DNA from 2 places in the Sporosarcina sp. 179-K 3D1 HS genome. Region 1 is predicted to be linked to the other one. Evidence: predicted binding sites of a transcription regulator. Region 1 holds the regulator's gene; the other holds the start of a gene.
The links. The regulator CtsR, encoded in region 1, represses protease genes until heat stress. The targets are predictions, from matches to a motif close to ATGGTCAATAAAGGTCAAACA.

Region 1 (16,376 bases):
ACGTAATCACTTTTCCGGCCCTTGAATCCGCGATTCGTCCAGACGCCGATCAGCAAGTGGTCGATCGTGTCGTAATGGACTTTTGTCACCTTCTCATCCTCGGTCCATTCATTGATGGCGTAAATGGTATACGCATCCTCTTCCGCCACCGCAATGATTTTCGTCGGCTTCTTGTTGCGCGTGAGGAGGAAGATTTTGATGGACGCCCAGAGCGAGAACGCAAACAGGCCGCCGAATAGGAGGGACAGCCACCCCTCCCCCATGGACAGGGAATGGAAGAGCAGCGTACCCGTCCCGATGAGAAGGCTCCCCATCATCACGCTAATGATAATCAAATAAAAGATCCATTTCGGCTTCATCTTCCCCGTTGCAATCGTTTCATCATACCTATTTTTACTCATGATTAGGCCCCCCTCCTTCCGTGTCTATCTTCTACGGGTTAGTTGGAAGAAAGTTTCGGGAATCTGCTGAAACGTTTCGGCTGTTCAACCGTATAGTATAGAAGACCAAAATCTTAAACGGAAAAGAGTGTTCCAGATGCTCAACTTATTCATACTATCTGCCGTTGCAGGAGTTCTAGTCGCACTGTTCATCGTGCCGTTTTTGTCAACGTCCAAAGAGAAGGAAACACGGTTAGCCGTTACTGAATGGGTTGCTATCGTCGGTTTGGCAGCGGTAGCTGGTATCTCCATCTTTGTATTCTATTACGTAACGAATGTAGATCGAAATTGGACATCTTTATGGGTAGCCCTACTCGTCACGACTTTATTGGGGACATTGGCGTCAACTGGGAAAGAGCGGCTCCTGAAAGGGATTTTATTCCTAGGTGCGCTGGTCGTAGGGGGGTATATGCTGAGTGCCCCATTGTTCAATGCCGATAAGAAGTACAAGGCGGTGGAAATGGACCAACAGGTGGAAATCAAAGCGTTTGATGAAACAAAGACGCCAGCTAGCGTACCACCTAAATTTGCGCGCAATAAAATGAAAAAGGCATTCGGCCAAGTGCCGAATACGAGTTATTTTGAACTGGGCCATTTACAGATCCAGAAAGTGAATGATGAATTCGTCTATATCGCGCCTGTTGAGTTCTCGGGCTTTTTCAAATGGCTGAACGGCAAAACGACGCCGGGCTATTTTACCATGAGCGCGACCGACTCCGCGGATAATCCGAAATTCATCAAGTCAGAAATGAAATATACTCCATCTTCTTACTTCCATCATCAAGTGGAACGCCATATGCGGATGGCATTTCCGGATTTGATTTTCTACGGGGAAGTCCAACTGGAAATTGACGATGAAGGCAAGCCCCACTATTTCCGTTCATATGGAAATTTCATTACCGCCCGGAATGGCTTTGACGTCAAAGGGATTGTAATGGTCGATCCCATGACGGGGGCGACGACGAAGTTTGGGCTGTCAGACGTGCCGGGATTCATTGACGGAGCGGTTTCTCCTGAGGCGGTTAGTTTACAAAACAGTTACTTCGGAAAATACGTTCACGGCTTCTGGAATTCGGTGGTCGGGAAGAAAGATGTGAAATTGCCGTCCGATGAAGGGACGGAGGCGAATGTAAGCCCGATTTTTGACGAAACGGGACATATGTATTACTTCACCGATTTTACAAGTCCGAAAGAAGGGGTCGATTCGATGCTCGGCTATGCGTTGACGGATGGCCGGACTGGGGAAGCGACTTATTATACAGGTAACTTGGAAGAGTCGTACATGGATTCTCAAGGGGCTCTCCAGATCATCGAAAAGAAATTTATCGAAAAGAAGTGGACGGGTGAAATGCCGGTGTTATACAACTTTTACGGAGAAGCGAGCTGGCTGACTCCGGTGCTGGACTCCAACGGCTTCCTGCAAAACTACTTCATCGTGTCTGCAGCCAATCCGGAAATATCGGTGTACGGCAACTCGCCTAACGAGGCGCTCAGACTGTACAAAACAGCACTGCAGCGGGGCGGCAGCACAGTGGATGGAAGTTCCGATGCGGAAGAGGCAAAAGCGGCGATCACCGTCAAACGCGTGTTTAAAGAGCGTGTCGGCGATTTCACCCTAGTGTCCATCTTGGCGGACGACGGGCGGAATTTTATCATTTCGACGGAAGTGGCGCCACTGGCGGTATATGTCCAGGAAGGCGACCGGTTGGTGTTGACCTACTTGGAAACTGGCGAGTTGTTCTTGCCGGTGAAAGATCTGACAAATACGACGATTGAATAAAAAAGCGCCGGGGGATCTGATCCTCCGGCGTTTTTTTATGATGACTCAGCGCGCCGATTTCTAAACGAAAACATGATAGGGACTCATATTTATTCGCCATTTGAAAAAGTAAGCGTAGCCGAAAGAAAAATCGGGTACGCTTACAATAATATGGCCTTGCTTCCTGACGACAGGTTTTCCGTCACGACGCATTTCTGTTGCGCTACACCTCAAAATTCCTTCGTTAGCATATCAATTGCACCGAACGGGTTTATTCGTGTACAATTAAGTCAAAGATAGTCAAAGTCAACGGATTCTGACCTAGTTAGGAAAGAGGTGAGGATAGACATGCGAAACATTTCTGACATTATTGAAGGGTATTTAAAGGCAATAATCGAAGAGGAAGAGAAGAGCGCCATTGAAATTAAGCGCAGCGAAGTCGCAGAAAAATTCCAATGCGTCCCTTCGCAGATCAACTACGTCATTAAGACACGTTTTACGGCGGAACGCGGGTATATTGTCGAGTCCAAGCGTGGAGGCGGGGGGTATATTCGCATTATCCGTGTCCAAGCTAATTCGCATAAAGAATTGATCGAGCATATTTTGGAAGGAATACAAGATGGCGCCTCTTTCACGATGGCCGAGGATATCATCCACCGGCTTATGGAAGATGAGGTCCTGTCCGAACGGGAAGCGAATCTGATCCTTGCCGCGGTGGACCGGGCGACCATCCAACAACCATTACCCGAGCGCGATACAATGCGCGCCCGTATTTTACAGGCGATGCTCCTGACGCTCTTGTACGAGCAAATGGATTGAACGCCAATAATTAGGACGAGGTGGGTGCCCCTATGATGATATGTGAAAATTGCAAAGAACGTCCGGCTTCTGTCATCTTGACCCAAGAGAGTATGGGAGGGTCATTGGAACGCCAATTATGTGAGAAATGCGCATTCCACTCGCACTCCCTTCAGTTTGATCCGAATCAGGAGCCGTTATCGATCCAACAATTCCTCTCCCAATGGTTTGGCGGGCAAGACCCATTCCAAAGTCAACCGCAGACGAGGGGAGAGATGATGCGGGGTCCCGAATGCCCAAATTGCGGGCTGACATTCCAGAAGTTCTTGGATATCGGAAAGTTCGGTTGTGCGAAGTGTTATGCGACATTCCGGGAGAGGTTACCGCGAATGCTGGGAAAACTTCATAACGGCCATTCCAAACACGTCGGTAAAATTCCGGTCTCCTTCAATGAAATCTATGCAGTGAAAAAGAAGATAGAAGAAATTCGGGTGAAGATGAAAGAAGCTGTCGAAGCGGAGCGCTTTGAAGAGGCTGCGGTTTTGCGCGATGAAGCCAACGCATTGAAGTTGCGGCTTCATGATGGAGGTGAAGAGAGCGATGTCAATTGAACGATTTATGCAGCAATCCGTGACGGGCTGGATGACAGCGCATGGCGAGCACTCGGATATCGTCCTGTCCACCCGGATCCGGTTAGCCCGGAATTTGACGGGATACCGTTTCCCGATCGCCTTTTCGGAGGAGGCTGCGATGGCGGTCGATAAAGAAGTTTCGGCTGCATTGCTTGATTCGCACCAAAAAGGGTACACCTATATGAAGATGGCCGATTTGCCCTCCATGGAACGTCAAGTATTGGTGGAGAAGCATTTGATCAGCCCGCAGCTTGCAAATCCCGAACGCTTTGGCGCTGTCATCTTATCGGAAGACGAAACCGTCAGCGTCATGGTGAATGAAGAGGATCATATCCGGATCCAGTGCATTTATCCAGGCCTTCAGCTGGAAGCGGCCTACGAGCAGGCCGATCAAGTGGACGATCAGCTGGAAAAGGTACTGCCATATGCGTTTGACGAAGCGTTTGGATATTTGACGAGCTGTCCTTCCAATACGGGGACGGGCATGCGCGCATCGGTCATGATGCACTTGCCGGCACTCACCATTACGAAGCAAATTGACCGGATCATCCCTTCTATTGCACGGCTCGGCATGGTCGTGCGCGGAAGTTATGGAGAAGGGAGCGAGGCGTTGGGCAATATTTATCAAGTATCGAATCAGACGACTTTAGGCAAGACTGAACATGAAATCATAACAGATCTTGGAAATATAACAGACCGGCTCATTGCCCATGAACGCAAATCCCGGGAATTACTCCTGTCCAAATCGCGAATCGCTTTGGAAAACCGTTTGTTCCGTTCGCTTGGTACAATTCTCTATGCGAGGCTGTTGCCATCGGGCGAAGCGGCACGCTGCCTGTCGGATGTCCGTCTCGGCATCGACCTCGGCATAATTGAAGATATTGATATGTCTATTTTGAATGAACTGATGATTTTCATGCAGCCGGGCTTTTTGCAACATTATGCAGGAACAGAGCTTTCGCAGGAAGAACGGGATATCTTCCGGGCCCAATTGTTCCGGGAAAGGCTGGACGTCGAGAAAGCCAAAGCTGCCATAGAAGAAAACGAGGAAAGTTGAGCATCTACTTTGCGTAACTGATGTACGGCAGGTATAGTATAATCAAAGATAGTCAAAGTCAATTTTTGGGACGCCGTTTTTCGATGCGGTCCAGTTGAATACACTAAAATAGGCTGTCTTTGAATCAACAGAATTTCCATTAGGATGCGTTATACCTTTACTCCCTCAGCCTTGGCTGATGCGGATGGGATAGGATCATATATAGATAGGAGAGGAATGAATATGATGTTCAACCGATTTACACAACGTGCACAAAAAGTATTGCAGCTTGCTCAAGAAGAAGCCATTCGGATGAAACATGAATCGATCGGCACGGAGCATATCTTGCTAGGATTGATCCGCGAAGGCGGCGGCATTGCAGCGAAAGCGCTCGAAGCGATCGATGTAAGTTTCGAAACTATTGAACAAGGCGTGGAGAAGTTAGTAGGCAGCGGCTCTAAAGATGTGGGACCGATCGTTCATTACACACCGCGCGCTAAAAAGGTAATTGAACTATCTGTGGACGAATCCCGCAAGTTGGGCCATTCCTATATCGGCACAGAACATATTCTACTTGCGCTGATCCGTGAAGGAGAAGGTGTGGCCGCACGGGTATTGAACAACGCAGGGGTCAGCCTCAACAAAGCCCGTCAACAAGTCCTTCAACTTCTTGGCAGCAATGACAGCTCTGTTGGCAATCAAGGCGCTGCCAATTCTGCCGCCACTCCGACATTGGATAGCTTGGCCCGCGACTTGACTGAAATCGCGCGTGAAGGCACACTCGATCCGGTTATCGGACGCGGAAAGGAAATTACCCGCGTAATCGAAGTGTTGGCGCGCCGTACGAAAAACAACCCAGTTCTGATTGGAGAGCCGGGCGTCGGGAAAACGGCGATTGCGGAAGGGCTTGCCCAGCAGATCATTAACAACGAAGTGCCAGAAATCCTTCGCGATAAGCGCGTCATGACACTTGATATGGGAACGGTCGTCGCCGGCACAAAATACCGCGGTGAATTCGAAGACCGTATGAAAAAAGTGATGGAAGAAATCCGCCAGGCCGGCAATATCATCCTGTTCATTGACGAGCTCCATACGCTCATCGGTGCGGGAGGAGCGGAAGGCGCGATTGATGCTTCCAATATCCTGAAACCGTCTCTTGCCCGCGGTGAATTGCAATGTATCGGGGCAACGACATTGGATGAATACCGAAAATATATCGAAAAAGACGCAGCGCTGGAACGTCGTTTCCAACCGATCCAAGTCGACGAGCCGACTGTCGAGGAAACGATCCAAATTATCAGTGGCTTGCGCGATCGTTACGAAGCACATCACCGGGTAAAAATTACGGACGAAGCGATCGAAGCGGCTGCGAAAATGTCGGATCGCTACATTTCCGACCGATTCCTTCCGGATAAGGCGATCGACTTAATTGACGAAGCGGGATCGAAAGTACGTCTCCGCTCCTATACAACACCGCCAAATTTGAAGGAGCTCGAAGCGAAGCTGGAAGCGATCCGTTCTGAAAAGAATGCGGCCGTCCAAAGCCAGGAATTCGAAAAAGCGGCTTCTTTCCGCGATAAAGAGCAAAAGATGAAAGAAGAGCTGGATAAGACAAAAACGGCTTGGAAAGAGAAGCAAGGCAAGACGGAGTCTGAAGTGACAGTCAACGATATCGCCGAAGTCGTAGCGATGTGGACCGGCGTGCCTGTCTCGAAAATCGCGACGACCGAGAGCGCCAAATTGTTGAACATGGAAGAATTGCTCCATAAGCGCGTCATTGGCCAAGGAGAAGCGGTCACCGCCATTTCCCGGGCGATCCGCCGGGCACGTGCCGGCTTGAAAGATCCGAAACGTCCAATCGGTTCCTTCATTTTCCTCGGACCTACCGGTGTCGGGAAAACGGAACTGGCGCGGGCGCTTGCGGAATCGATGTTCGGTGACGAAGATGCGATGATCCGGATCGACATGTCTGAATACATGGAGAAGCATTCGACATCCCGTCTCGTCGGTTCACCTCCAGGATATGTCGGTTACGATGAAGGTGGCCAGTTGACGGAAAAAGTCCGTCGCAAACCGTATTCGGTTGTCCTGCTGGATGAAATCGAGAAAGCCCACCCGGACGTTTTCAACATCTTGCTACAAGTGTTGGAAGACGGAAGGCTGACAGATTCTAAAGGGCGTACGGTTGATTTCCGCAACACGGTGCTTATTATGACATCGAACGTCGGAGCCGAAGCCTTGAAGAAAAACCGCTACGTCGGTTTCAATTTACACGGCACGGAGCGCGATTACGAGAGCATGAAATCGACTATGCTCGATGAGTTGAAAAAAGTGTTCCGTCCAGAGTTCTTGAACCGTGTGGATGAAATGATCGTCTTCCACTCACTTGAAAAAGAGCATCTGCGTGAAATTGTCTCGCTCATGTCCAATGAATTGGTGAAACGCTTGGTAGAACAAGATATTGAACTCATCATCACAGATGCGGCGAAAGAGAAAATTTCCGAAGAAGGCTATGATCCGGAGTATGGGGCTCGTCCACTCCGCCGGGCCATTCAGAAACATATCGAGGATCGCCTATCGGAGGAGCTCTTGAAAGGCACTATCCTGACAGGCGGCCAAGTGGTCATTGACGTCGAAGCTGGAGAATTCACGGTGAAAACAAACAAGAAAAACGAAGCAGTCGAAGTCGGAGAAAAATAAAAGTGCACCGGATAGCCCGCCCGCCGAATGGATTTTCGGCCGGGTAGGGCTGTCCTTTTCACGTTGGGGGGATTTTATGGCTAAACGGAAGACGAAATTCATGTGTAGATCCTGCGGCTACGAGTCTCCGAAATGGATGGGTCGCTGCCCGGGCTGCGGTGAATGGAATACAATGGACGAAGAAGTGGAGATTGTCCAAAAAGGACCGCGTGGCGCGTTTCAGCACTCCGAAAATATACGGCAAAAGGCTATGCCGATCAGTGCGGTTGAGACAGTGGAAGAACCCAGAGTGGAGACTGAGCTCGGGGAACTGAACCGGGTGCTGGGTGGCGGAATCGTCCCAGGTTCTTTAATTCTGATCGGAGGCGACCCAGGCATCGGGAAATCGACCTTGCTACTTCAAGTGTCGGCTCTCCTCTCAAACAAGAGCCAACGAGTCCTGTATATTTCCGGAGAGGAATCGATTCGTCAGACGAAGCTGCGGGCGGAGCGGCTCGGGGTCGCGTCGGATGAGCTTTTCATTTACGCAGAAACGGATTTGGGGCAAATTCATGAAACGATTTCGGATGTGAAACCCCGCTTTGTTATCGTGGACTCGATCCAGACCGTCCACCATCCGGAAGTTACATCGGCACCGGGCAGCGTGTCGCAAGTGCGGGAATGTACCGCTGAACTGATGCGGATTGCCAAAACGCAGGGGATCGCCATTTTCCTTGTCGGCCATGTGACGAAGGATGGTCAGATTGCAGGTCCGCGGCTGTTGGAGCATATGGTGGATACTGTCCTGTATTTCGAAGGGGAACGCCATCACACGTACCGGATCTTACGCAGTGTCAAAAACCGTTTCGGCTCGACGAATGAAATCGCCATTTTTGAAATGTTGCAGTCCGGCTTGAAAGAAGTGTTGAACCCGTCTGAGTTGTTCTTGCGGGAAAGGTCGCAAGGCGGAGCGGGTTCGACGGTCGTGGCGTCCATGGAAGGAACGCGCCCGATCTTGGTTGAAGTCCAAGCGCTTGTCACCCCTTCCAGCTTTAATTATCCAAAGCGGATGGCCACCGGAATCGATCAGAACCGGGTGTCCTTGCTCATGGCGGTGCTGGAAAAACGGATGGGGATGCTGTTGCAGGCGCAAGATGCGTATATCAAAGTGGCTGGTGGTGTAAAACTAGATGAACCGGCCATTGACTTGGCGGTATTGATGAGCATCGTCTCCAGTTATAAGGACGCTGCCGCCGGGGTGTCCGACTGTTTCATTGGTGAAGTCGGATTGACGGGAGAAGTCCGTCGGGTCTCCCGAATTGAACAACGTGTCGTGGAAGCCGCCAAACTAGGGTTCGAGCGGGCCATCGTTCCATCTTCCAACCTGGGCGGGTGGGACTACCCGAAAGGCATCCAAGTGATTGGTGTTGACACGATCAGCGAAGCATTGAAGATAGCATTTGGTTGAGGGGCTTGCGGGGGAGGGGGGTTAAGATCGTTTCTCCGCCCTTCCATCTTTCATTTCAATAGGGAGCCGGAACTTCGATACATGATCGGAAGTCTTATGAATATAGGATTAAATTCGGTTCCGGACCATGTTCAGAACAGCTTTCAAAAGGATAAACATGTATAATGACAGGCAACGGGATGTTCGAAAAATGTTTTCTTAATAAAGAATTTGCTTTTTCAACATCCTTCTTATACATGAAAGGAGGTCGTAGATATGTTGAAACGAGTGGTGCAAATTGGGCTTCTATTGATTGGCGGGACGCTTGGGGTGTTGTTTTTACCGCATTTATTCACCTTATTTTCATTTACCTCCAAGCCGATGATCAATAATCCATATGTATCCGCCATTCTGGGAGCCGCTATTTTTTACATCGTCAATCTATTTTTGACTGAGCCGATTGTCAATTTCATCAAATGGATGGAAGATCGTCTCTTGAAAGCGCCGATTTTTGATTTGCTCTTCGGAACGATTGGTCTGATTGTCGGCTTAAGTTTAGCTTTCCTTGTCAGTTTCGGACTAGGCAATATCGAAATTCCGGTCATCGCTTCCGTCACACCCATTTTGTTGTCCATCCTTCTCGGTTATCTCGGATTTCAAGTCGGTTTCAAGAAACGTGAAGAATTCATTCAAGCGCTTTACTCTGCTAAAAATGCGGGACAAAAAAAGAAGGAGGCGGAAGGTGGAGACCCTTCCGCTCTACCGAACCACAATAAGCTCTATAAAATATTAGATACTAGCGTTATCATTGACGGACGCATCGCGGATATTTCGGCGACCGGTTTTTTGGAAGGCATTCTCGTCGTACCGCAGTTTGTCTTGACGGAACTGCAACATATTGCGGATTCATCCGATACGTTAAAGCGGACGAAAGGAAGACGGGGGCTCGATGTCTTGAAAAAGTTGCAGACAGATGAAGGCCCCAATGTCCAGATAACGGACGAAGATTTCCATGATGTGGCGGAAGTGGATCTGAAGCTTGTCCGTCTTGCGAAAAGTATGGGTGGTTTCGTCGTGACAAATGATTTTAATTTGAATAAAGTTGCGGATTTGCACGGCGTGGCCGTATTGAATATTAATGATCTGGCGAATGCGGTAAAACCGGTTGTCATCCCTGGAGAGGAAATGCACGTTGTCGTCATCAAGGACGGCAAGGAGCATAACCAGGGCGTCGCCTATCTGGATGATGGGACGATGATCGTGGTGGAAGATGGTAAACATCATATTGGAAGCGCGATCGATGTCGTTGTGACGAGCGTGCTACAGACATCGGCGGGTCGTATGATTTTCGCCAAGCCGAAAAATGGGAAGACGGCACGGGCCAATTGATGTCGTGATTGATTAAAGGAAGTAGAGGAAGATGGATAGTGGAGTACACAGTGATGTTGCCGGCCGCCGGAAGCGGAAAGCGGATGGGGGCGGGCTTCAATAAACTATTCTTGGAGATCGGCGAGACGCCGATCCTCATACATACTCTTCGCGTATTCGACAGCGACCCTGATTGTGCTGGGATCCTTCTAGCTGTCAAACCCGAAGAGCGCGGGCAGATCCAAGACATGCTGGGACAGTTCGGCATTACAAAAGTGAAAGCGCTCGTCGATGGAGGAGAGGAACGTCAACATAGCGTCGCTTCCTGTATCGAAGCGCATGAGGGTGCTGGTGTCGTGCTCGTGCACGATGCGGCCCGGCCTTTTATCCGGCGTGACGTCATCCGGAAGCTTGTTGACATGGCCTCCGCAAAAGGAGCAGCCATCGCCGGGGTCAAAGCGAAGGACACGATGAAGATGGCGCGGAATGGCGTGGTGGAAAAAACAGTCAATCGCGAGGCGCTTTATATCATCCAGACACCTCAAGCCTTCCGCTATGAGGTACTGCACGAAGCGACGAAAAAAGCGGAGGAAGACGGTTTTCTCGGCACGGATGAATCGATGCTTGTGGAACGGCTCGGGCATCCAGTCCATATCGTGGAGAGCACGTATGATAATGTGAAAATGACGACTCAGGAAGATCTCGTGTTTGGCGAGGTTTTATTGAAGCGAAAACAAGAGGAGGATTTGGATGATGCGGATCGGACAAGGCTTTGATGTGCATAAATTCGAAGAAGGGCGGCCGCTGATTATCGGGGGGATCACCATTCCTCACGATAAAGGGTTGGTTGGACATTCCGATGCGGATGTCCTGTTACATACGATCACCGACGCAGCACTTGGCGCAATTGGAGAAGGCGATATCGGAAGGCATTTTCCGGACACAGATGAAGCCTATAAAGATGCCGATTCAGCCGTTTTATTAGAGAAAATTTGGAGTCTCGTCAAGGAAAGAGGCTATCAATTGGGGAATATCGATTGTACGATCATTGCCCAAAAGCCGAAAATGGCACCTTATATTGAGCAAATCCGGACGCGTGTTGCGGAACTATTAGAGGCGGACGTTTCCCAAGTCAATGTAAAGGCGACCACGACGGAACGGTTAGGCTTCACGGGACGGGAAGAGGGCATCGCTTCCATGGCGACAATCTTGCTCGTTACCTCATGACATCTTTCAAAGAAAGCGGACGAGTGGTAAAATGACACAGTAAACAAATGAGAACGGAGATGTAATAACCCATGACAACAGAGGTACGCGTACGGTATGCACCGAGCCCAACCGGACATTTACATATCGGCGGAGCACGGACGGCTCTTTTCAATTATCTTTTTGCCCGCCACCATGGCGGAAAATTCATTATTCGAATCGAGGACACCGACACGGAGCGGAACATCGAAGCCGGAGAATTGTCCCAGCTCGACAACTTGAAGTGGCTTGGCATTGATTACGATGAGTCCGTCGATATCGGCGGTCCATACGGGCCTTATCGTCAAATGGAGCGACTTGACCTCTATACGAAATATGCGCAGGACATGTTGGATGGCGGCCATGCCTATAAATGTTTCTGTACGACAGAGGAGCTGGAAGCAGAGCGGGAAAGGCAAAAAGCGACCGGCATTGCAGCTCCGATGTACGCCGGCACATGCCGGAATCTGACGGCGGAAGAAGTGGCGGAGAAGGAAGCGGCCGGCATGCCGTATACGATCCGGATGAAAGTACCGGAAGATGTGACATATAAAGTGGAAGATCTCGTCCGCGGCACGGTAGCGTTCGAATCAAAAGACGTCGGAGACTGGGTGCTGGTGAAAGCAAATGGCATTCCGACCTACAACTTCGCGGTTGTCATCGACGATCATTCCATGAAAATTTCCCATGTCTTCCGTGGGGAGGAGCATTTGACAAACACGCCGAAGCAGCTAATGGTTTACGATGTTTTTGGCTGGGAGTATCCGCGTTTCGGACATATGACTTTGATCGTCAATGAAGATCGGAAGAAATTGTCGAAACGGGACGAATCCATTATCCAATTCATTTCCCAATATAAAAACCTCGGGTATTTGCCTGAAGCGATGTTTAATTTCTTTGCCCTACTTGGTTGGTCCCCGGGTGGAGAAGAGGAAATCTTTACACATGACGAGCTCGTGAAGCTGTTTGATGAAAGCAGATTATCGAAATCGCCTTCCATGTTCGACAAGCAGAAATTGACTTGGATGAACAACCAATACGTAAAAAAATTATCATTGGATGAAGTGGTCGCTTTAACGTTGCCGCATCTTCAGGAAGCCGGACTGGTGGAGAACGAGTTGACGGAAGCGGAAAGCGCATGGGTCCGTGATTTGATCGCCCTTTATCATGACCAGCTCAGCTTTGGATCGGAAATTGTCGAGTTATCCGCCCAGTTCTTCCAAGATGATATTGAATATGATGAACAATCCCAAGAAGTCCTAGCGGGCGAACAGGTTCCGGAAGTGATGGCTTCATTCAAAGAGAAGCTGGAAGGTCTGGAAACGTTCGATGCAGCGTCGATTAAAGATGCAATCAAAGCAGTTCAAAAGGAAACGGGCCATAAAGGGAAGAACTTGTTCATGCCAATCCGAGTGGTGACGACTGGCCAGACGAATGGCCCTGAATTGCCGGCTGCCATTGCCCTGATTGGAAGAGAGAGAGTTTTGGAGCGCGTTTCGAAATACGCCAAACAATAATATTGACTTTCATCGTTCGCGATGTACAATGATAGGTAATCGTTTTTTGAACTTAAATGCGCCTTTAGTACGCCGAAATAGAGAGTATGTAAATCGTTGATAAGGAGAAGTAGGTATGGCAAGCACCCCAGAGAGGATCATCACCGGCTGTAAGTGATCCGTGCCCCTGTCATATCGAAATGCCCCTTTGAGAGCCGTGCCGAAACCCAAGTAGGCCGGACGCATCACCAGCGTTATAGGTGTTCAAGCGGGAAGGAGATTTTTCCTTCCAAGCGGAGTGGAACCACGCATGCAATGCGTCTCTGTCATTTTTTGGCGGAGGCGCATTTTTTATTTTTTTAAGATGATGACGACGGGGCAGGCTAAATGGACCATTAAGCAGGTGCCTTCCATTAGTTAGAAAAGGAGGAAAACAAGGTGTTTCGAAGGATGAGAGAGGATATCCAGTGCATATTCGAACAGGATCCCGCTGCACGCAGCACTATTGAAGTCGTGTTGACATATTCGGGTTTGCATGCCATTTGGGCTCATCGGATTGCGCATGCTCTGTACAAACGGAATTTTCGATTCATGGCACGGGTTGTGTCGCAAGTGAGCCGATTTTTCACCGGCATTGAAATCCACCCGGGCGCGAAGATTGGACGTCGCTTTTTCATCGACCATGGAATGGGGATAGTCATCGGGGAGACTTGTGAAATCGGCAATGACGTTACGATCTACCAAGGGGTGACTCTAGGGGGAACCGGGAAGGAAAAGGGGAAGCGCCATCCAACGCTTCACGATAATGTGTTAGTTGCCACCGGAGCGAAAGTACTTGGGTCCATCACGATCGGAGAACGAAGCAAAGTGGGAGCTGGGTCGGTCGTTTTGAAAGACGTACCGCCCGATGCCACAGTCGTCGGTATCCCGGGCAAAGTAGTCATGATGAACGGCATGAAAGTCGAACGGCATGATCACCAAAACTTGCCGGATCCGGTTGCGGACGTATGCAGCCGGCTTGAAGCCGAAATCCAACGGCTGGAAAAGCGGATTGAGCAAATAGAGAAGCAGGAAGTGAAGGAGGGACGGTATTGAGTATTCAAATTTACAATACGCTAACACGAAAGAAAGAGCATTTCAGCCCCATTGAAGAGGGCAAGGTGAAAATGTATGTTTGCGGACCGACCGTTTACAATTACATTCATATCGGAAACGCGCGGCCTGTCATCGTATTCGACACCGTTCGTCGTTATTTGGAGTATCGTGGGTATGACGTGACATACGTGTCAAATTTCACGGACGTGGACGATAAAATTATTAAAGCGGCCAATGAACTGGGCGAAGAGGTCGGGGAATTGACCGACCGCTTTATTAATGCCTATTTTGAAGATGTCGGCGCGCTAGGCTGCGGGAAGGCGGATGTCCATCCCCGCGTTACGGACCATATTGAAGATATCGTCCAGTTTATCGGCGTCTTGATTGAGAAAGGATATGCGTATGAATCGCAGGGCGACGTGTATTACCGCACCCGCAATTTCAAGGGGTATGGAAAGCTTTCGCACCAATCCATCGATGAACTGAAGGTCGGGGCGCGTGTCGAACAAGGGGAGAAAAAGGAGAATGCCCTCGACTTTGCCCTATGGAAAGCGGCGAAAGAAGGGGAAATCGCTTGGGATAGCCCGTGGGGTGCAGGACGTCCAGGGTGGCATATCGAATGTTCCGTCATGGCGCGTGAACATCTAGGCGATACGATCGATATCCACGCGGGTGGACAAGATTTGACATTCCCGCATCACGAAAACGAAATTGCACAGTCCGAGGCCATGACCGGCAAGCCATTTGCGAACTATTGGATGCATAACGGCTACATCAATATCGACAATGAAAAAATGTCGAAATCGCTCGGCAACTTTGTCTTGGTTCATGATATTCGGAAACAAATCGATCCAAAGGTATTGCGCTTTTTCATGTTGTCGGTCCATTACAGACATCCCGTCAACTTTTCGCAAGAGTTGGTGGAAAGTGCAGCGAACGGGTTGGAGCGTATCCGGACTGCTTATAACAACTTGCAGCATCGCCTGAAAACGTCGGCCGATCTTGGCGACCAGAAGGACATTTGGATCTATAAAGTCGATGAACTTGTCCGTTCCTTTGAAGCGGCGATGGATGATGACTTTAATACGGCAAATGGTATAGCTGCCATTTTTGAATTGGTGAAGTTGGCGAATGTGTATTTATTGGAGAAAAATACACAGACCGAAGTGCTGGAACATTTCATCGCCACATTCGACCGGTTGATGGGAGTATTGGGATTGCAACTTGCCGTTGATAATGAATTGCTTGATGGAGAAATTGAAGCATTGATTGAAGAGCGATTGGTCGCTCGTCGTGAACGTAATTTCGCCCGTTCGGATGAAATTCGGGACGAATTAAAAGCGAAAGGCATTCTACTGGAAGACACTGCGCAAGGCACGCGTTGGAAAAGGGGATGACGGCGATGTATACGTTGCGCGACCAGGACGTCAAACAGCTGAATGCCTTAGCCCTCGCCTATATGGGTGACGCCGTCTACGAACAGGCAATCCGGGAGCATCTGTTGCGCTCAGGCCGGGTGAAGCCCAACACCCTGCATAAAGAAGCGACACGCTATGTTTCGGCGAAATCACAGGCCGCTATTGTAAGAATGATGGAACAATCGGGTTTGTTGTCGGAGGAAGAGGAGGCTGTCCTTCGTCGCGGCCGCAATGCAAAATCCGGATCGGTCCCGAAAAATACGGATGTGGTGACGTATAACTATAGCTCTGGATTCGAGGCGGTGATTGGCTTTTTGTATTTACTTGGCAAGAAGGAACGGGTGGCAGAGCTGATTGGGGTCTCTATCCGATTCATCGAAGAACCGAAAGAGGAGGGGTCGCGATGACAGCGCCCGAAACAGAATTGATCGGAGGAAAAAACCCGGTTGCCGAAGCCTTGCGCTCGGGCAGGGAATTGAATAAGATCTGGATCGCGGAAGGTCTGAATAAAAAAAGCATCGGAGAGATTCTTGCTCTGGCCAAAGAGGCAGGCGTCCTTGTCCAAGCGGTTCCGAAACAGAAACTGGATGCCATGCTAGATATCAATCACCAAGGAATCATCGCTTCAGTCGCAGCTTACGCCTATGCGGAGTTGGAAGATTTGTTTGCAGTAGCGAAGGGTCGGGGGGAAGATCCGTTTTTCCTTATTCTCGACGAACTCGAAGACCCGCATAATCTAGGCTCTATTCTGCGTACAGCTGACGCCACGGGAGTGCACGGAGTCATAATTCCCAAACGACGTTCCGTCGGGTTGACAGGCGTCGTGGCAAAAGCGTCGACGGGGGCGATCGAGCATATCCCGGTCGTGCGTGTGAACAATTTGTCGCAAACTGTCGAGGAATTGAAAAAGCAGGGAGTATGGATTGCGGGGACAGACGCAACGGGCTCAGCCGATTACCGGAT
Region 2 (16,376 bases), on a different contig from region 1:
CGTTTCCATCAATAAAAGGGTGAATACCTACAAAAACTGCATGCAGCATTGCCCCTCGAACAACCGGATGCAAGTGAACTCCCTCAGTTTGATACCAATGTATCAGTTGCTCCATCTTCTCAGGAATAAGTAGTGGAGCAGGTGGAATGTGCTTTGCCCCAGAAATAAACACTTGCTGATCACGATAAACACCTGCATAGGAATCATCAATCCCTTTTAAGACGAGACGGTGAATATTCTTTATTTGCCATTCAGAAAAGACCTCTTCTTTTTGGACAATTTCCTCTACATAATGAATTGCATCCCGATGATTAATGACTTCTAAATGCTCTCGTAGCGTCTTTCCACCAACCGTAATGCCTTCAAGCACAACTTTTGTTTCATTGATCGTTAATGTATTGCCTTCAATTGCATTCGAGTTGTATGTCCATTCCAGCAACAACTTTTCACGCAAACTATTCACTGTATAGGTTGAAAAAGGTCTGAGGGCATCCAGTCGCGCCTTTTTTTCATTTATATTATCCAACATAAGAATCACCCCTATAATAATAGGTACCTGTGCATCGCACAATTCAGAAATAATTCGGAATTGTTTCTCGAAACTCGTCATCGCTGGTGCATTCCACCACTTATGCAAACGAATGAAGGAATCGGGATTTTGTCGATCATGCAAAAAAAGTGCCTCCATTATTGTCGACTTACCTGTATTATTTTTTCCACCAAACAAATTAATACGTTATAATTTCGACAAATTGCACGCTGTTATTGATTTAAAATTGCTCAAAGCTGTTATCATTATAGTTCTCCTCCCGATGAAGCTTTATTAAAATAAAATAAAGCATAAACTTTCCAGATGGAAAATTTATGCTTTATAATCCGTGATGTTTTCCATAAAATTATGGAGACGGCGGGAGTCGAACCCGCGTCCAGAGGCTCCAACACTCAAGCATCTACGCGTGTAGATCGTCTATTTGCGATTCGCGTAGCATTATGCCGACAATCAGGGCGTCTTGTACGCTATCCTGGAAATCTCTTCCGTCTGCCTCAGGAGGCGGCAGCCGTCGTATCCCACTAATAAGTGAGCCTTACAATGCCACATGGGCGATGGAACTGCAAGGCAGATTCGTCAGCTTACGCTGCGAATGCTAGGTTGTTGTTTGTTTTGCCTGTTATTATAGAGTGCCGTTTCTGACGGAGCCGAGCCCTCCGACGCGCAACTCAAGCTCAGACCACCCCTGTCGAATCCGTAACGTCCCCGAATGGGAATGTCAGGATAGCCTCGACTTTCGAGGTACCGAACTTAACTTTCTGTACTTATCATACCTCATTTTCGGCCAAAAATCAATACTGCTGTTTGGCCTTGAAGGCGCGCTCCATCTCGCGTTTCGCTTCTTTTTTCTTCAAGTCTTCTCGTTTGTCGTAATGTTTCTTCCCTTTTCCGACGCCGATCAGCACTTTGGCGAATCCGTCTTTCAAGTACATCTTCAACGGGACAATCGCCATGCCCGCTTCTTTCGTCTGGCCGATCAACGTATTGATCTGCTTTTTATGAAGCAGTAGTTTCCTTGAACGGAGCGGATCATGGTTGAACCGGTTTCCCTGATCATACGGGCTGATGTGCATATTGGATATCCATGCTTCATTATTGCGGATCCGGACGAACGCATCGCGCAATTGCACCTTCCCGTTGCGGATCGATTTGATCTCCGTCCCTTGGAGCACGATGCCCGCTTCGATCGTTTCTTCGATGGCGAAATCATGATTCGCCTTTTTATTGACAGCCACCATTTTCCCTTGGCCTTTTGCCATCTCGTTACCCCCTCAAGAATACCGGAGGGGCGTTTACCTCTCCGGCATCATTTTCTCTTTCTTGGCGCTTGCTTCTTGGACTTCTTCGCAACGCCCTCGTAAAACTTCTTCTTTTTATTGCCCGAACCGCCTGAACCGGATTTCTTCCGATCCCGTCCATTGCCTTCGGACTTTTTGTCGCTACCGCCGACTCTTTTCTTCGCGTGGATGACAGTCGGTGTCTCTTTCCGTTTGCGGTGGAAGGATTGTTTCATGCCGACGATTTCGAAGTCGATGGCCTGCTCTTCCGGCTTGACCGAAACGACGCGCACCGTCACTTCATCCCCGATCCGGAATTGCTTGCCGGTGTGCTCCCCGATCATGATCATTTGACGGTCGTCAAATCGGTAATAGTCATCCGTCATATAGCTGACATGGACGAGCCCTTCGATCGTGTTTTCCAGTTCGACGAACATGCCGAAGTTCGTCACAGAGGAAATGACGCCTTCGAACTCCTCCCCGATCTTATCCAGCATATACTGAGCCTTTTTCAAAGATTCGGTATCCCGCTCTGCATCGACAGCGCGGCGTTCCCGATCGGACGTATGCTGTGCGATCTCCGGCAGTTCCGCACTCCAATGGGTCAGCGTTTGGGACGACACATCTTTTTCAAGCAAATACGTCCGGATCAACCGATGGACGATCAAGTCCGGATAACGACGGATCGGTGCCGTGAAATGCGTATAGAAATCAGTGGACAACCCGAAATGCCCCAAGCTTTCCTCGAAATATTTCGCTTGCTGCATCGACCGCAGGAGCATCGTGGAAATGACGGTCTCTTCCGGCAATCCTTCAATCGACTCGACGATTTCCTGCAAGGCGCGAGGATGGACTGCATTGCCCGTCCCTTTTACGACGATTCCGAAATTCGTAAGGAATTCGAAGAACCGCTGCAATTTCTCCTCTTTCGGATTTTCGTGGATCCGATAGATGAACGGCACTTGCATCCAGTGGAAATGCTCGGCAATCGTTTCATTCGCCGCCAGCATGAATTCCTCGATGAGGCGCTCGGAAACCGTGCGTTCCCGGACGACGACATCGGTCGGCCAGCCGTTTTCATCGACCAAGATCTTGGATTCCTTGAAATCGAAGTCGATCGCTCCCCGATCCATCCGCTTCTGCCTCAGGATTTGGGCCAGGTCCGCCATATCGTTAAGCATCGGCACGATATGCTCGTATTTTGCAAGTAGTTCCTCATCTTTTTCTTCGATGATTTTATAAACATCCGTATACGTCATCCGTTCATCGGAGCGGATGACACTTTCGAAAATCTCATGCTCGATAGCTTTCCCGTTCCGGTCTATCGTCATCTTGGCAGTTAGAGTAAGTCTGTCCACGCCCGGGTTTAATGAACAGATGCCGTTCGATAATTTATGTGGCAGCATCGGGATGACCCGATCCGTCAAGTACACACTCGTCCCGCGCTCATATGCTTCCGCATCCATGGGCGAGTTTTCGGTGACGTAATAACTGACGTCCGAAATATGGACGGATAAGATATAATTTCCGCTTTCATCCCTCGTTACGGAGATGGCGTCATCCAAATCCTTGGCATCGGCGCCGTCAATTGTGATCGTCAATTCATCACGGACGTCACGCCGTTTGAATAAATCCTTTTCCTGCACTGTATCCGGGATTTTATTCGCCTGGTCGATCACTTCCTGCGGGAATTCGATTTCAATCCCATGTTTGTAGATGATCGACAGGATATCGACGCCCGGGTCGTTTTTATGGCCCAGGATCTGGGTGACCATTCCGGTTGCGGATTTCAGTTCATCCGGCCAATTGGTGATTTCGACGACCACTTTATGGCCATCCACCGCCCCAAGGGAATCGCCTTTCCCGATGAAAATATCCATGGGGAGCTTCTTATCATCCGGAATGACGAAGCCGAAGCCTTTATTGTCCTGATAGGTGCCGACCACTTTCGTCGTACCCCGTTCCGCGATACGGATGACCGTGCCCTCGCGCCGATCGCCCATTTGGCTGTTGGAAACACGGACAAGGACGATATCCCCATTCATCGCCCCGTTCACTTCATGAGGTGGAATGAAAATATCATCCATCCCGTCTGTCTCAGGTGCCACGAATCCGAACCCTTTGGCATGCCCGATGAATTTCCCACGTACAAGATTCATCCGTTCCGGTACGCCATAACGGTTCGTCCGGGAACGGACAATCTGTCCTTTCTGCTCGAGTTGGACAAGCATTTTCACCAATTCCTTGAACTCGGCGGCTTGCTCCATTCCCATCAGTTCTTGAATTTCTTGAACCGTTAACGGTTTATAAGCATCTTCTCTCATTAAATCCAGCAATCGTTGCTGTAAATCCAGTTCAAAACTGTCCAATTGCAACCCTCCTTCAATACTATAGCTTGGTCATTTCGATTATCATTCATTCAGCGGACAAAGCCCGCTGAATGAATGATAAAGCCTCCGGCGGATGTCACAGATTTTGAAAGGAGTTAATCGAGCAAGCTCGATTCAAAATCTGGACGCAATTACGCCGAGGCGTAATTGATAATTCACACGTTCCAATCAAGCGATTCTAGAAATTCGAACAGGTCTTCATGGAGCTGTTCTTTTTCAGGTCCGAGCGTAATGACATGTCCGGATTCTTCGTACCATTTGATCCGCTTCTCGACGGATTCGGCGTTCTCATAAATGTAGTTTGCGGAATCGGGGTCGATCACATCGTCATGCGTTGCCTGAACGACGAACAGCGGTGCATAAATATGGTCGACATGGTCTCGGACATCATAGACCAGATCTCGAAGGACCGCTAAGGAAGGCATGGACTGCTTCTCCAGCGCCTCGACTTCCTTTTCGATTTCTTCTTCGCTTTTTCCTTCAAATCGCTTATATTCCCGCGCATATTTCAGGACACCCTCATACATGAGGTCGGTCGTGCGCATCGACATCGGCGCACACATCGTGGCAATCCCTTTCACTGGCATGTTATACCCTATTTTCAGTGAAAATACGCCACCTAGGGAGAGTCCGATGACTGCGATCTCCTCATAGCCGGCTTCCTTCAGCTCGTTATAGCCGTTGACGGCATCCTGCCACCACTCATCGGGACCAGTCTTGATCAATTCCTCCGGCGGGACGCCATGCCCTTTATAATGAGGAGCTAATGAAGTATAATTTTTCTTCTCTAAAAACCGTCCGAGCATCCGGACATCCGCCGAATTCCCGGTAAATCCGTGAAGCAGCAAAACGGCGCGCTTCCCTTTCTCGAAAAAGAACGGTTTCGGTGGTGTGATTCTCATTTCGTACAGCCTCCTATAAAAAACGCCCGACCATTCGGAAGGTCAGGCGTTGATCATTTTATTAGTCATGAATTAGAATTTAACGATGGCAATCGCCAATACGAAAAACAAAATGGAAAGGACAATGGTGACCCGTTGTAAAACGAGATCCAAGCCACGCGCTTTTTGTTTTCCGAAAAGTTGTTCAGCTCCACCAGAGATGGCTCCTGAAAGACCTGCACTTTTTCCGGACTGCAATAAAACGACTGCGATTAATGCCAAGGCTACGACTACAAGTAGCGTCATTAGCAATGCGTGCATTTTGTTCCACCTCCTGAATCGAACTTCACAATACTTCTATTTTACCAAAACGACAATGTCCTGACAACCTTTTCTGAGATTGGCTGAAAACGGGTCGAATTGGATCGAAGTTAGCAAAGCTGACATCTCATTGGAGTGGAACGGATATCCTTCACAATTAAACTTATATCCGTCACTTTTACAAGGATATCCTTCACTTTTATATATTTATTCGTCACTTTTTATATTTTATCCGTCAGTTCCGAAGTTTTATTCCCGAAACAGGACTTTTATCTGATTAAATCAAGCAGTGTGTCGCCCCGTTTCTTCCCCAAATCATGATTTGCTTGCACTCAACACCGGTTTGCTTGCGCTCGCTGCACCTTTCCTTGCACTCCGCACCAGATTGCTTGCATTCGACCCATTTTTGCTTGCAAAACCCACAAAAAAAGCCCACCGTAGTGGACTTTTTTCAGCTTCAAACTTATTTTTTCAAGTTGTAGAAAGTTTTGATTCCCAAGTATTGTGCCGTTTCATCCAATTGGTCTTCGATGCGTAGCAATTGGTTGTACTTCGCAACACGGTCTGTACGGGAAGGGGCACCAGTCTTGATTTGACCCGCGTTTGTTGCAACTGCGATGTCCGCGATTGTCGTATCTTCAGACTCACCGCTGCGGTGGGAGATGACCGCTGTGTAGCCTGCGCGTTTCGCCATTTCGATTGCGTCGAATGTTTCTGTCAACGTACCGATTTGGTTCACTTTGATCAATATCGAGTTGCCGACGCCTTCTTCGATGCCGCGCGCCAGTTTTTCCGTGTTTGTGACGAATAAATCGTCTCCAACAAGCTGTACTTTATGGCCGATACGCTCTGTCAGCAATTTATGGCCCGCCCAGTCGTTTTCGTCCAATCCGTCTTCAATCGAAACGATCGGGTATTTATTGCAAAGCTCTTCATACCAAGCAACCATTTCCTCTGATGTGCGGACGATGCCTTCGCCTGAAAGGTTATAAATGCCTTCTTCTTTGTTGTAAAACTCGGAAGATGCAACGTCCATCGCTAGGACGATTTCTTCGCCTGCTTTATAGCCCGCTTTTTCGATAGCTTCCAAAATCGTCGTAAGAGCTTCTTCGTTGGAAGATAGGTTCGGAGCGAATCCACCTTCATCGCCAACCGCTGTGTTCAATCCTTTTGCCTGCAATACAGATTTCAAGCTGTGGAAGATTTCCGTACCCATGCGAAGACCGTGACGGAATGATTCTGCGCCAACCGGCATGATCATGAATTCTTGGATATCGACGTTGTTGTCCGCGTGCTCGCCGCCGTTCAAGATATTCATCATCGGTACAGGCAATTGCTTCGCATTGACTCCGCCCAAGTATTGATACAACGGCATATCCAGATAATCCGCTGCCGCATGTGCAACCGCCATGGATACACCTAGGATTGCGTTCGCACCCAATTTCCCTTTATTCGAAGTGCCGTCCAGTTCGATCAACGCTTTGTCGATTGACACTTGATCCAAAACGGAATAGACATCTTCCAGCTCTTCTGCAATGACGTCATTCACGTGCTCAACAGCTTTCAAGACACCTTTCCCAAGATAACGATCTTTGTCACCATCGCGTAATTCGACTGCTTCGTATTCTCCTGTGGATGCACCGGAAGGAACGATTGCACGTCCGAATGCGCCGCTTTCCGTGATGACTTCCACTTCCACTGTCGGATTTCCACGTGAATCAAGTACTTCTCTACCTTGGATCATTGTAATGATTGGCATGTCATTTATCCCCTTTTAAAATAATGGTGTACCGGTCATTTCTTCCGGTTGCTCAATATCCAATAATTTCAGCATCGTCGGAGCCAGGTCGGCCAAAATGCCGCCTTCCCGCAACTCGATGTCCGGTTTCGTCACAATGACAGGCACCGGATTGGTCGTATGCGCCGTCATCGGTGCACCGTCCTGCGTCGTCACTTCGTCCGCATTTCCGTGGTCGGCTGTCACGATGGCCGTCCCGCCTTTTGCGAGTAAGGCATCGATTATCTTGCCTAAGCATTGATCGACTGTTTCAACCGCTTTGATCGTCGGTTCCAACATTCCACTATGGCCGACCATATCCGGATTGGCAAAGTTCAGGATGATGGCGTCATAGCGGTTGGCCGCAATGCCATCCAGCAGGGCGTCCGTCACTTCAAATGCGCTCATCTCCGGCTTCAAGTCATACGTCGCCACTTTCGGAGAATTGATGAGCAGCCGCTCTTCCCCTTCGAAATTATCCTCCCTGCCACCGCTCATGAAGAAAGTGACGTGTGGATACTTCTCTGTTTCCGCAATGCGCAATTGGCGCAAGCCGTTTTTCGATAGGACTTCCCCGATCGTGTTGTCCAGATTTTCATTGCTGAACACAACGTTCGCCACTACTTCGTCACTATAATGCGTAAAGCCCACGAATTTCAAGTCTTCCAACTCTTTCGTCTGGAATTCATTGAATGTCGGCTCGGTAAATGCACGGGATAGCTGGATGGCGCGGTCTGGACGGAAATTGAAGAACACGACCGCATCCCCACTGTTCACCGTGGCAACCGGCTCTCCCAGCTCTTCTATAATGAACGGCATGACAAATTCATCATGGCGTTCGCGCTCGTACGAAGCCAGAACGCCGGCCGACGGAGTCGCTGCAGTTTGGGCAACTCCATCTGCAATGGCGCGATAGGCTTTCTCTACCCGATCCCATCGCTTGTCCCGGTCCATTGCATAATACCGTCCAGAGATGGAAGCGAACTTGCCCACCTCCAGCTCTTTCATTACAGACTCGGTCTTTTCGATATAATCAAGGGCGGTTTGCGGACCGACATCCCGTCCGTCGAGGAACCCGTGGATATATACTTTTTCAATGCCATTCAACTTTGCAAGTCGCAGCAATGCAAAAAGATGATCATAATGGCTATGCACTCCGCCATCAGATAGGAGACCCATCAAGTGAAGTGCCGACCCTCGTTCTTTCGCATGTGCAACGGCATCCAACAGCACTTCATTATTAAAAAAGTCAGCTTCCCGGATCGACTTATTGATGCGTGTGAGGCTCTGGTATACAATCCGGCCGGCTCCGATATTCAAATGACCGACCTCGGAATTCCCCATTTGTCCGTCGGGAAGGCCGACCGCTTCGCCGGAAGCCGTCAACGTAGTATGTGGATAGTTGTTCCACAAAATATCGAAGTTCGGCTTGTTCGCCTGCGCGACCGCATTGCCGAAGTTATCATCGCGCAGCCCGAATCCATCCAAAATGATTAAAGCAACAGGGCCTGTCTTACTCATTCCCGCCGACCTCCACTAATCGTAAAAATGAAGCCGGATTCAAACTTGCCCCGCCGACCAATGCACCGTCGATATGCTCCATGGATAGGAGTTCGCCAATGTTATCAGGTTTCACGCTGCCTCCGTACTGAATACGGATTTGGCTTGCAACATTTTCTCCATACAACTTGCCAATGGTTTGACGGATCGTTCCGCACACTTCATTGGCATCTTCAGCGGTTGCTGTTTTCCCCGTACCGATCGCCCAAATCGGCTCATAGGCGATAACCGCTTTTTCCGCCGATTCTGCATCAATCCCATTGAACGCTTTTTCCACTTGGTCCGCAACCAATTGTGCCGTCTGACCAGCCTCACGCTGCTCCAAGGTTTCGCCAACGCAGACAATCGGCGTCAAACCGTTTTCGAAAGCTGCTTGGACTTTCCGGTTCACGGCGCTATCGGTTTCATTGAAATACTGGCGGCGCTCCGAATGTCCGAGAATGACATAGCGTACCCCAACATTCGCCAACATGGCCGGGCTCACTTCACCGGTGAATGCCCCCTCTTTCTCCTCGTGCATCGTCTGTGCGCCAATGGACAATGAAGAAGTCGCGGTCAATCGAACCAACTCTTCCAGATACAGGGATGGCGGACAAACGACCGGTTCGACCTTATCGGAACCCGTCAGCTTGCCGATCACTTCCCGAACAAAGCTTTTCGCTTCTTCACTCGTCTTATACATCTTCCAGTTTCCTGCAATGATTCGTTTTCGCAAATCAGTACCTCCACTCATTGATCCTGCAATGCCACAACTCCAGGGAGCTCTTTGCCTTCCATGAATTCCAATGATGCTCCACCGCCTGTGGATACGTGATCCATCTTGTCGGCCACGTTGAATTTTTCGACAGCCGCTGCTGAATCCCCGCCCCCGATAATCGTATACGCCTCGGTTTCAGCTGTCGCCAAAGCCACTTCTTTCGTACCGCCTGCAAATGGTTCCATCTCAAAGACACCCATCGGTCCGTTCCAAATGACGAACTTCGAATTCCGGATGACGTCCGCATACAACTTCGCCGTTTCCGGTCCGATATCCAGCCCCATCCAGCCTTCCGGAATGGCATCGATGGAAACCGTTTGTGTCTCCGCTTCTTCCGAAAACGAATCGGCGACGACTGCATCAATCGGTAGATACAGGTTGACGTCCTTTTCCTTCGCTTTTTCAATGAAGGACTTGGCCAATTCGATTTTATCTTCTTCTACAAGCGAATTACCTGTCTCATATCCTTGTGCTTTTGTAAATGTATAGGAAAGACCGCCTCCGATGAGAAGGTTGTCTGCAATATCAAGTAGATTATCAATGACACCGATCTTATCTTTTACTTTTGCACCGCCTACGATCGCAGTGAATGGGCGTTCCGGATGCGATAAAGCTTTTCCAAGAACGTCCAGTTCTGTTTCAAGCAAGAATCCGAGGACGCCTGGTATGTAATTTGCAATTCCTGCCGTGGAGGCATGCGCACGGTGAGCAGTTCCGAATGCGTCATTGACGAATACATCCGCGAGCTTTGCGAACTCCTTCGCCAGTTCAGGGTCATTTTTCTCTTCCCCTTCATTGAACCGTACATTTTCAAGCAGGACAATATCGCCGTTCGCCATGGAAGCCACTTCTTCTTCCACTGCCGTTCCGACGGATTCTTTGAGGATCTTCACCGGTTTCCCTAGAAGCTCCGCAAGTTTATGTCCCGCTGGCGCGAGTCGCATCTCTTCGACCACTTTTCCTTTCGGACGGCCTAAGTGACTGGCTAAAATCACTTTTGCCCCATTTTCCACCATGTATTCAATCGTCGGGATTGCAGCCCGGATCCGGGTATCGTCCGTTACTTCCCCGTTCTCCATTGGTACATTGAAATCGACACGGCAAAATACACGTTGCCCTTCCAGCTGCATATCTTTCATCGTCTTTTTAGACTCCATGAAAAATGCCCACCTCCAAGATTAATTAAAAAGAAGGACCGGGGTATCCCCGCTCCTCTTACCCATCTACTCATTATAAGCAATTCCCGTTAGAATGGCTATGTTTATCTAACAGAAGAAGTTTTCAAACCCCTTTGCTTGCGATCAACCGTGCCAAATCAACACATCGGGCAGCATAGGCGGCCTCATTGTCATACCAACAGATGACTTTAACGAGGTTTTCCTGCATGACCATTGTTGATAGACCGTCTACCGTCGAGGAAGACGTATTGCCATTGTAGTCCTTGGAAACTAAAGGCAAATCCGAGTATGACAGGATGCCTTTCATTTCACTTTCGGCGGCTTTCCGTAGAGCGGTGTTGACTTCCTCTACTGTCACTACCTTGTCCAATTCCACGACAAAGTCGACAAGCGAGACATTCGGCGTCGGCACCCGAACGGCCATGCCATCCAACTTCCCTTTTAAGTCCGGGAGCACCTTGGCCACAGAAGCTGCGGCACCTGTAGTCGTCGGGATGATCGATTCAGCGGCTGCCCGTGCACGGCGATAGTCGGAATGGGGCAAGTCCAAGATCCGCTGGTCATTCGTATAGGAATGGACCGTCGTCATGAAACCCCGGCGGATACCGAACTGTTCGTGGAGCACTTTCGCGACAGGAGCAAGACAGTTAGTCGTACAGGAGGCATTGGAGACGATATCATCTTTGTCAGGATTGTATGTCTCGTCATTCACCCCCATGACGAGAGTTGTGATATCCCCTTTGGCGGGTGCTGACAAAATGACCTTTTTTGCTCCAGCTTCCAAGTGTTTGGTCAGCCCTTCCCGATCGCGGAAAACTCCAGTGGATTCGACGACAATGTCGATTCCAAGTTCTTTCCACGGCAATCGGGACGGATCTCGTTCAGCGAACACCCGGATCTTGGTGCCATTGACAGTCAATGTATCTTCACTGGATTCTACATCCGCCTCGAATACCCCATGGACGGAGTCATATTTTAATAAATGTGCGAGCATCGCGGCATCCGTCAAATCATTCACGGCGACGAGCTCGATGTTATCTTGGTTCTTCATAATTTCCCGCAACACGAGGCGGCCGATCCGCCCAAATCCGTTTATTGCCACTTTTATTGGCATGTCATTCCCTCCTACGTCCTTTCTTTTATATCTACCCGTTGTTGCGGATACATATGTATGGTCGGGCGATTTAGTCTACTGGGAAATGATGTAGGGTTGTTGGTAATGAGCGGTTATGTGAAAGTATGAACGCGGGCGTGAAGTTATGGGCGATGGTGCGAACTTATCAGCGTTGGCGAGAACTTATCAGCGGTTACGCGAACTTATCAGCGCGGGCGTGAACTTATCAGCGGTTGAATGAAAATATGAGCGCTGGAGAGAACTTATCAGCGCGGGCGTGAATTTATGAGCGCTAACGCAAACTTATCAGCGCGGGCGTGAATTTATGAGCGCTAACGCAAACTTATCAGCGCTGGCGAGAACTTCTCAGCGGTTGAACGAAAGTATGAGCGCGGGCGTGAACTTATCAGCGCTGGAGAGAACTTATCAGCGATGGCGCGAATTTATGAGCGTTGGCGAGAACTTATCAGCGGTTACGCGAACTTATCAGCGCGGGCGAGAACTTATCAGCGGTTGAATGAAAGTATGAGCGCTGGCGCGAAGTTATGGGCGGTTGCGAGAAACCAAGCCGTTCATTCAAACAACTCCACAATATCCATATAACCGATAGAGCCGTACAGGGCGACGTCCCCGTCGATCTCAATTACCGGGATCATGAGCATATACTTTTCATGAATAACATCGTCCTGTTCAATATCGACTTCCGTCCACGTAAAAGGGAAGTCATCTTCCGCCAATTGCAGCATCCGCTTCGCCTCCTCGCAAAGCGGACAGCCTTCTCTCGTGTAAAATGTCAAATGCATCAGGGTACACCTCGTCCATATCGTTTCTCTTAGTATAATCAAAAAAAGAATGGCACGCATGCATGCCATCCTTTGAACTTACCAGCTTCGGCCGCCACCTCCGCCACCGCCGGAACCGCCTCCGCCGAAACCACCAAATCCGCCTCCTCCACCGGAACCGCCTCCGCCGAAGAAGCCACCGCCTCCACTTCCACCACCAAAGGAGCCTGGGAAGAAGACAGGACCGCCCCCGCCTCGTCGTCCGCGGGAACCGCCGGAGCCACCGCCGCCACTTCCACGCATCAAGCTAAAGACGATGATCAAGACGATAATAATCGTGAACAACGGGAATCCTCCCTCTGACGAGTCGTATTCACCATACACGGTATTGACCGGCAAGGAAGCGCCGTCCAGTCCGTATTCAGCCGCAATTTCATTATAATAAGCTTTGTATGCATTGATGATCGCCTGGTCGGGCTGCTCCTCTTCCAGAAAAGGGACGGCCACTTCATCCATGATCCGCGTGACTTTCCCATCCGGCAAAGCCCCTTCGAGCCCATAGCCGACTGACAATTGGAAGTGTCGATCACCTGCTGAATTCTTTTGTGTCGTGACGACCAGTAACGCTCCGTTATTCAGTTTTTTATCCCCTAATTGGAACTCCCGCAACTTCTTTACTGCATATTCCGCAACCGGTTCGTCCCCGATGCTCGGAAGTGTCAGGACGGCCAGTTCGGCCGAGGTCGCATCGTATAACCGGATTCCATATTGCTCAAGTTCCGCTTCCTGTTGCGGCGATAAGATATCCGCACCGTCTTGGATCACCGGGACATTCGCTGCGGACGCCATCCCGGGAAACACGGTTATACAGAGCAGACATGCCGCAAGGAACAGGCGAAGGGCCCGATCGATCACTTTTTGTCATCCCCGAAATCGACTTCTGGGGCGTCTTTCGCACCTGCGTCCGCTGGGTAATACTCTTTTTCATCAAACCCGAAAATCGAAGCTACCAATTTTCCAGGGAAGCGTTTCACTTGCCGATTGTACGTTGCGACGACGTTGTTATAATCCATTCGCGCGACGCCGATCCGGTTCTCTGTCCCCGCCAGCTCATCCATCAACTGTGTAAACTGCCTATCTGCCTTCAGATCCGGATAATTCTCCACCACGACGAGCAGTCGGCTTAACGCGCCCGATAACTCGTTATCTGCCGCCACCTCTTCTTCCGGAGTCCGGGCACCAGCCAGCCGGGAACGGGCTTCCGCAATTTCAGTGAGTACCTCTTTTTCATGACTCGCGTACCCTTTGACCGTATTCACTAGGTTCGGAATCAAATCGAGCCGCCTCTGCAACTGGTTATCGACCTGCGCATTCGCTTGATCCACATCTTCTTCCAAGTTGACGAATTTATTATAACTAGGCACAAACACGATGCCCAGCACCACCAAAATGACAACTATGGTCAATAATGGTCCCAATAATCTCCTCATTTCACCACTCCTCGTTACTGTATGATAATAATTTACCGCTAATCCGATGCTTTAAAACTTCTCTACACCATATATACTGTTTCACCTATGTATAGGTTTCATTTTTTTTACTATTCAATAAAAAAACCGATCTCATCATCGAGATCGGCTTCTAGCTGCATCATTTTTCGTTTTCTTTAAGTTTCATATCGCTGCGTGTGATGATATGATCGATTAATCCGTATTCTTTGGCACGTTCCGCTGTCATGAAATTGTCGCGGTCCGTGTCGCGCGCAATCACTTCGACCGGCTGGCCTGTACGCTCGGAAAGGATCGTGTTCAATTTCTCGCGTAGGAACAAAATGCGTTTCGCAGCGATTTCGATTTCAGTCGCCTGCCCTTGTGCACCACCGAGTGGTTGGTGAATCATGACTTCCGCATTCGGCAAAGCATAGCGCTTTCCTTTTGTCCCGGCTGTCAGAAGGAAGGATCCCATGGACGCTGCCATACCGATACAAATCGTCTGAATGTCCGGCTTGATGAATTGCATCGTATCGTAGATGGCCATCCCTGCTGTAATACTTCCGCCTGGGCTGTTAATATAGATGGAGACGTCTTTTTCCGGATCTTCCGCTTCCAAGAATAGAAGCTGTGCGACAATGGAGTTCGCCACATTATCGTCAATGGCGCTTCCCAACATGATGATCCGGTCTTTTAATAAGCGGGAATAAATGTCGTAGGCACGTTCTCCCCGGTTCGTCTGCTCAATTACTGTAGGTATTAGATTCATTCCATTTCCTCCTTCAAAGTGGATAAGTGATCGGCCTGCTGAAACAGGATGCCGTTTCAACTGTACCTTTATCATACCTATTATGGTCAATAAAGGTCAAATATAACGCTCTCAGCAAAACCCGGCTGAATCAAAGGAAAAACAAAAAAAGTATTGCATTCCTGACTCATCAATTGTATAATGAAATTTGTCTGCTACAGAGTGTAGCGTTTTACATTGCCCTCGTGGTGCAACGGATAGCACGCAAGATTCCGGTTCTTGAAATGTGGGTTCGATTCCTGCCGAGGGCGTTTTATATTTTTGATTGAAATCCACATAAGTGGGTTTTTTTATTTTCTCTGCCAGTCTTTTTATTTCGGCATATGTAATCTATAATCCTCTTTTTCCAACCGACTTCTTACTATCTTCTGTTAGTATAGCCTAACTTTCCACCGTTAAACTTCCTGAGACCCCCCTTCCCTTCCAATGAAATCCATGCTATGGTAAAAGCGTCAACAAAATTGAATACATATTTTGACCATTAGGGGAATCCTTGAAAAGGACTGAGAGACGAGTACAACTCCGATACCCTTATTACCTGAACAGGTTTGGACCTGCGGAGGGAAGTGGCTTATTTTCGGCGCATCTTTGTACATAGCGGATGACCTCCAGACCACTTACCCTTCCAGGGAAGTGGTCTTTTTTGTATGGAGGGAGGTGGAGGTTTGAAACTGATTGCCGTCACCAATGACCGGCTTCCTGTTCACGAACTGGCGGACGTTCTTCTAGCAATCCAACATTCCGTCGATGCCGTCATTTTACGGGAGAAATCCAAAAGTGCTCAAGAATTGGTTCAGCTGATCGAACACATGGACAATTCCGGATTTGACCGGAGGAAATTGATTGTCCACGGACGGATGGATATAGCTCTTGTCTGCGGGATCGAACGAGTCCAAATACCGGGGCACGGCATCCCCTCTCCCTTGTTGAAAAGCCGGTTCCCCCAAATTTCCTTCGGCAAATCGGTCCACTCGACCAAAGAAGCGATCGTGGCCAGTCAGGAGGGGGTGGATTGGGTCCTTTACGGTCATTTATATGACACCCGTTCGAAGGAGGGGCTTCCGGCTCGCGGCACAGCGGAATTGAAAGAAATCGTCACCGCTTTGTCCATTCCGGTCTATGCGATTGGCGGGATCCAGCCTAGCCATCTCCCAGAATTGGCCCGGTCGGGAGTCGCCGGTGTCGCGATCATGTCTTCTATTTTTGATAGTGATCATCCATTGCAAGCTGTCCGGGAATACCGGCGGGAGCTTGAATGAAATGAGGAGGCGTTGTGAGTTGAAGAATATCGAAGTAAACGGAATGGAACGTTCGATTCCAAAAGAGGTGGGGGATGTCCAGCAGTTGCTGCACCATTTAGGACTCGACAACCGTATTTTGATTGTGGAATTGAATAGACAGATTTTGAATAAAGAGGCTTATGATCACCCGATTCAAGACCGGGATCAGATTGAAATCATCCACTTTGTAGGAGGCGGTTAAACATGTTGC

Region 2: the regulator CtsR is predicted to act here: its motif matches at 14,929-14,949, upstream of clpP (ATP-dependent Clp endopeptidase proteolytic subunit ClpP).

Annotation. Positions count from the first base shown of each region.
Region 1 covers NZ_JBFEGI010000007.1:42,702-59,077, forward strand. The annotation lists gene AB1K83_RS10625 (hypothetical protein) at 1-401, opposite strand, end outside; gene AB1K83_RS10630 (hypothetical protein) at 538-2,220, shown strand; gene AB1K83_RS10635 (CtsR family transcriptional regulator) at 2,548-3,018, shown strand; gene AB1K83_RS10640 (UvrB/UvrC motif-containing protein) at 3,051-3,608, shown strand; gene AB1K83_RS10645 (protein arginine kinase) at 3,598-4,686, shown strand; gene clpC (ATP-dependent protease ATP-binding subunit ClpC) at 4,909-7,365, shown strand; gene radA (DNA repair protein RadA) at 7,442-8,812, shown strand; gene AB1K83_RS10660 (PIN/TRAM domain-containing protein) at 9,068-10,180, shown strand; gene ispD (2-C-methyl-D-erythritol 4-phosphate cytidylyltransferase) at 10,219-10,935, shown strand; gene ispF (2-C-methyl-D-erythritol 2,4-cyclodiphosphate synthase) at 10,910-11,386, shown strand; gene gltX (glutamate--tRNA ligase) at 11,458-12,921, shown strand; T-box leader at 13,009-13,228, shown strand; gene cysE (serine O-acetyltransferase) at 13,339-13,995, shown strand; gene cysS (cysteine--tRNA ligase) at 13,992-15,392, shown strand; gene AB1K83_RS10690 (Mini-ribonuclease 3) at 15,398-15,820, shown strand; gene rlmB (23S rRNA (guanosine(2251)-2'-O)-methyltransferase RlmB) at 15,817-16,376, shown strand, end outside.
Region 2 covers NZ_JBFEGI010000021.1:6,158-22,533, forward strand. The annotation lists gene AB1K83_RS17705 (Fic family protein) at 1-529, opposite strand, end outside; RNA gene ssrA (transfer-messenger RNA) at 897-1,257, opposite strand; gene smpB (SsrA-binding protein SmpB) at 1,342-1,809, opposite strand; gene rnr (ribonuclease R) at 1,857-4,151, opposite strand; gene AB1K83_RS17725 (alpha/beta hydrolase) at 4,373-5,119, opposite strand; gene secG (preprotein translocase subunit SecG) at 5,192-5,419, opposite strand; gene eno (phosphopyruvate hydratase) at 5,883-7,178, opposite strand; gene gpmI (2,3-bisphosphoglycerate-independent phosphoglycerate mutase) at 7,194-8,717, opposite strand; gene tpiA (triose-phosphate isomerase) at 8,710-9,471, opposite strand; gene AB1K83_RS17750 (phosphoglycerate kinase) at 9,486-10,670, opposite strand; gene gap (type I glyceraldehyde-3-phosphate dehydrogenase) at 10,795-11,805, opposite strand; gene AB1K83_RS17760 (glutaredoxin family protein) at 12,378-12,608, opposite strand; gene AB1K83_RS17765 (TPM domain-containing protein) at 12,687-13,502, opposite strand; gene AB1K83_RS17770 (LemA family protein) at 13,499-14,077, opposite strand; gene clpP (ATP-dependent Clp endopeptidase proteolytic subunit ClpP) at 14,238-14,846, opposite strand; tRNA gene AB1K83_RS17780 (tRNA-Arg) at 15,065-15,136, shown strand; TPP riboswitch at 15,359-15,467, shown strand; gene AB1K83_RS17785 (thiamine phosphate synthase) at 15,551-16,144, shown strand; gene thiS (sulfur carrier protein ThiS) at 16,164-16,367, shown strand; gene AB1K83_RS17795 (thiazole synthase) at 16,370-16,376, shown strand, end outside.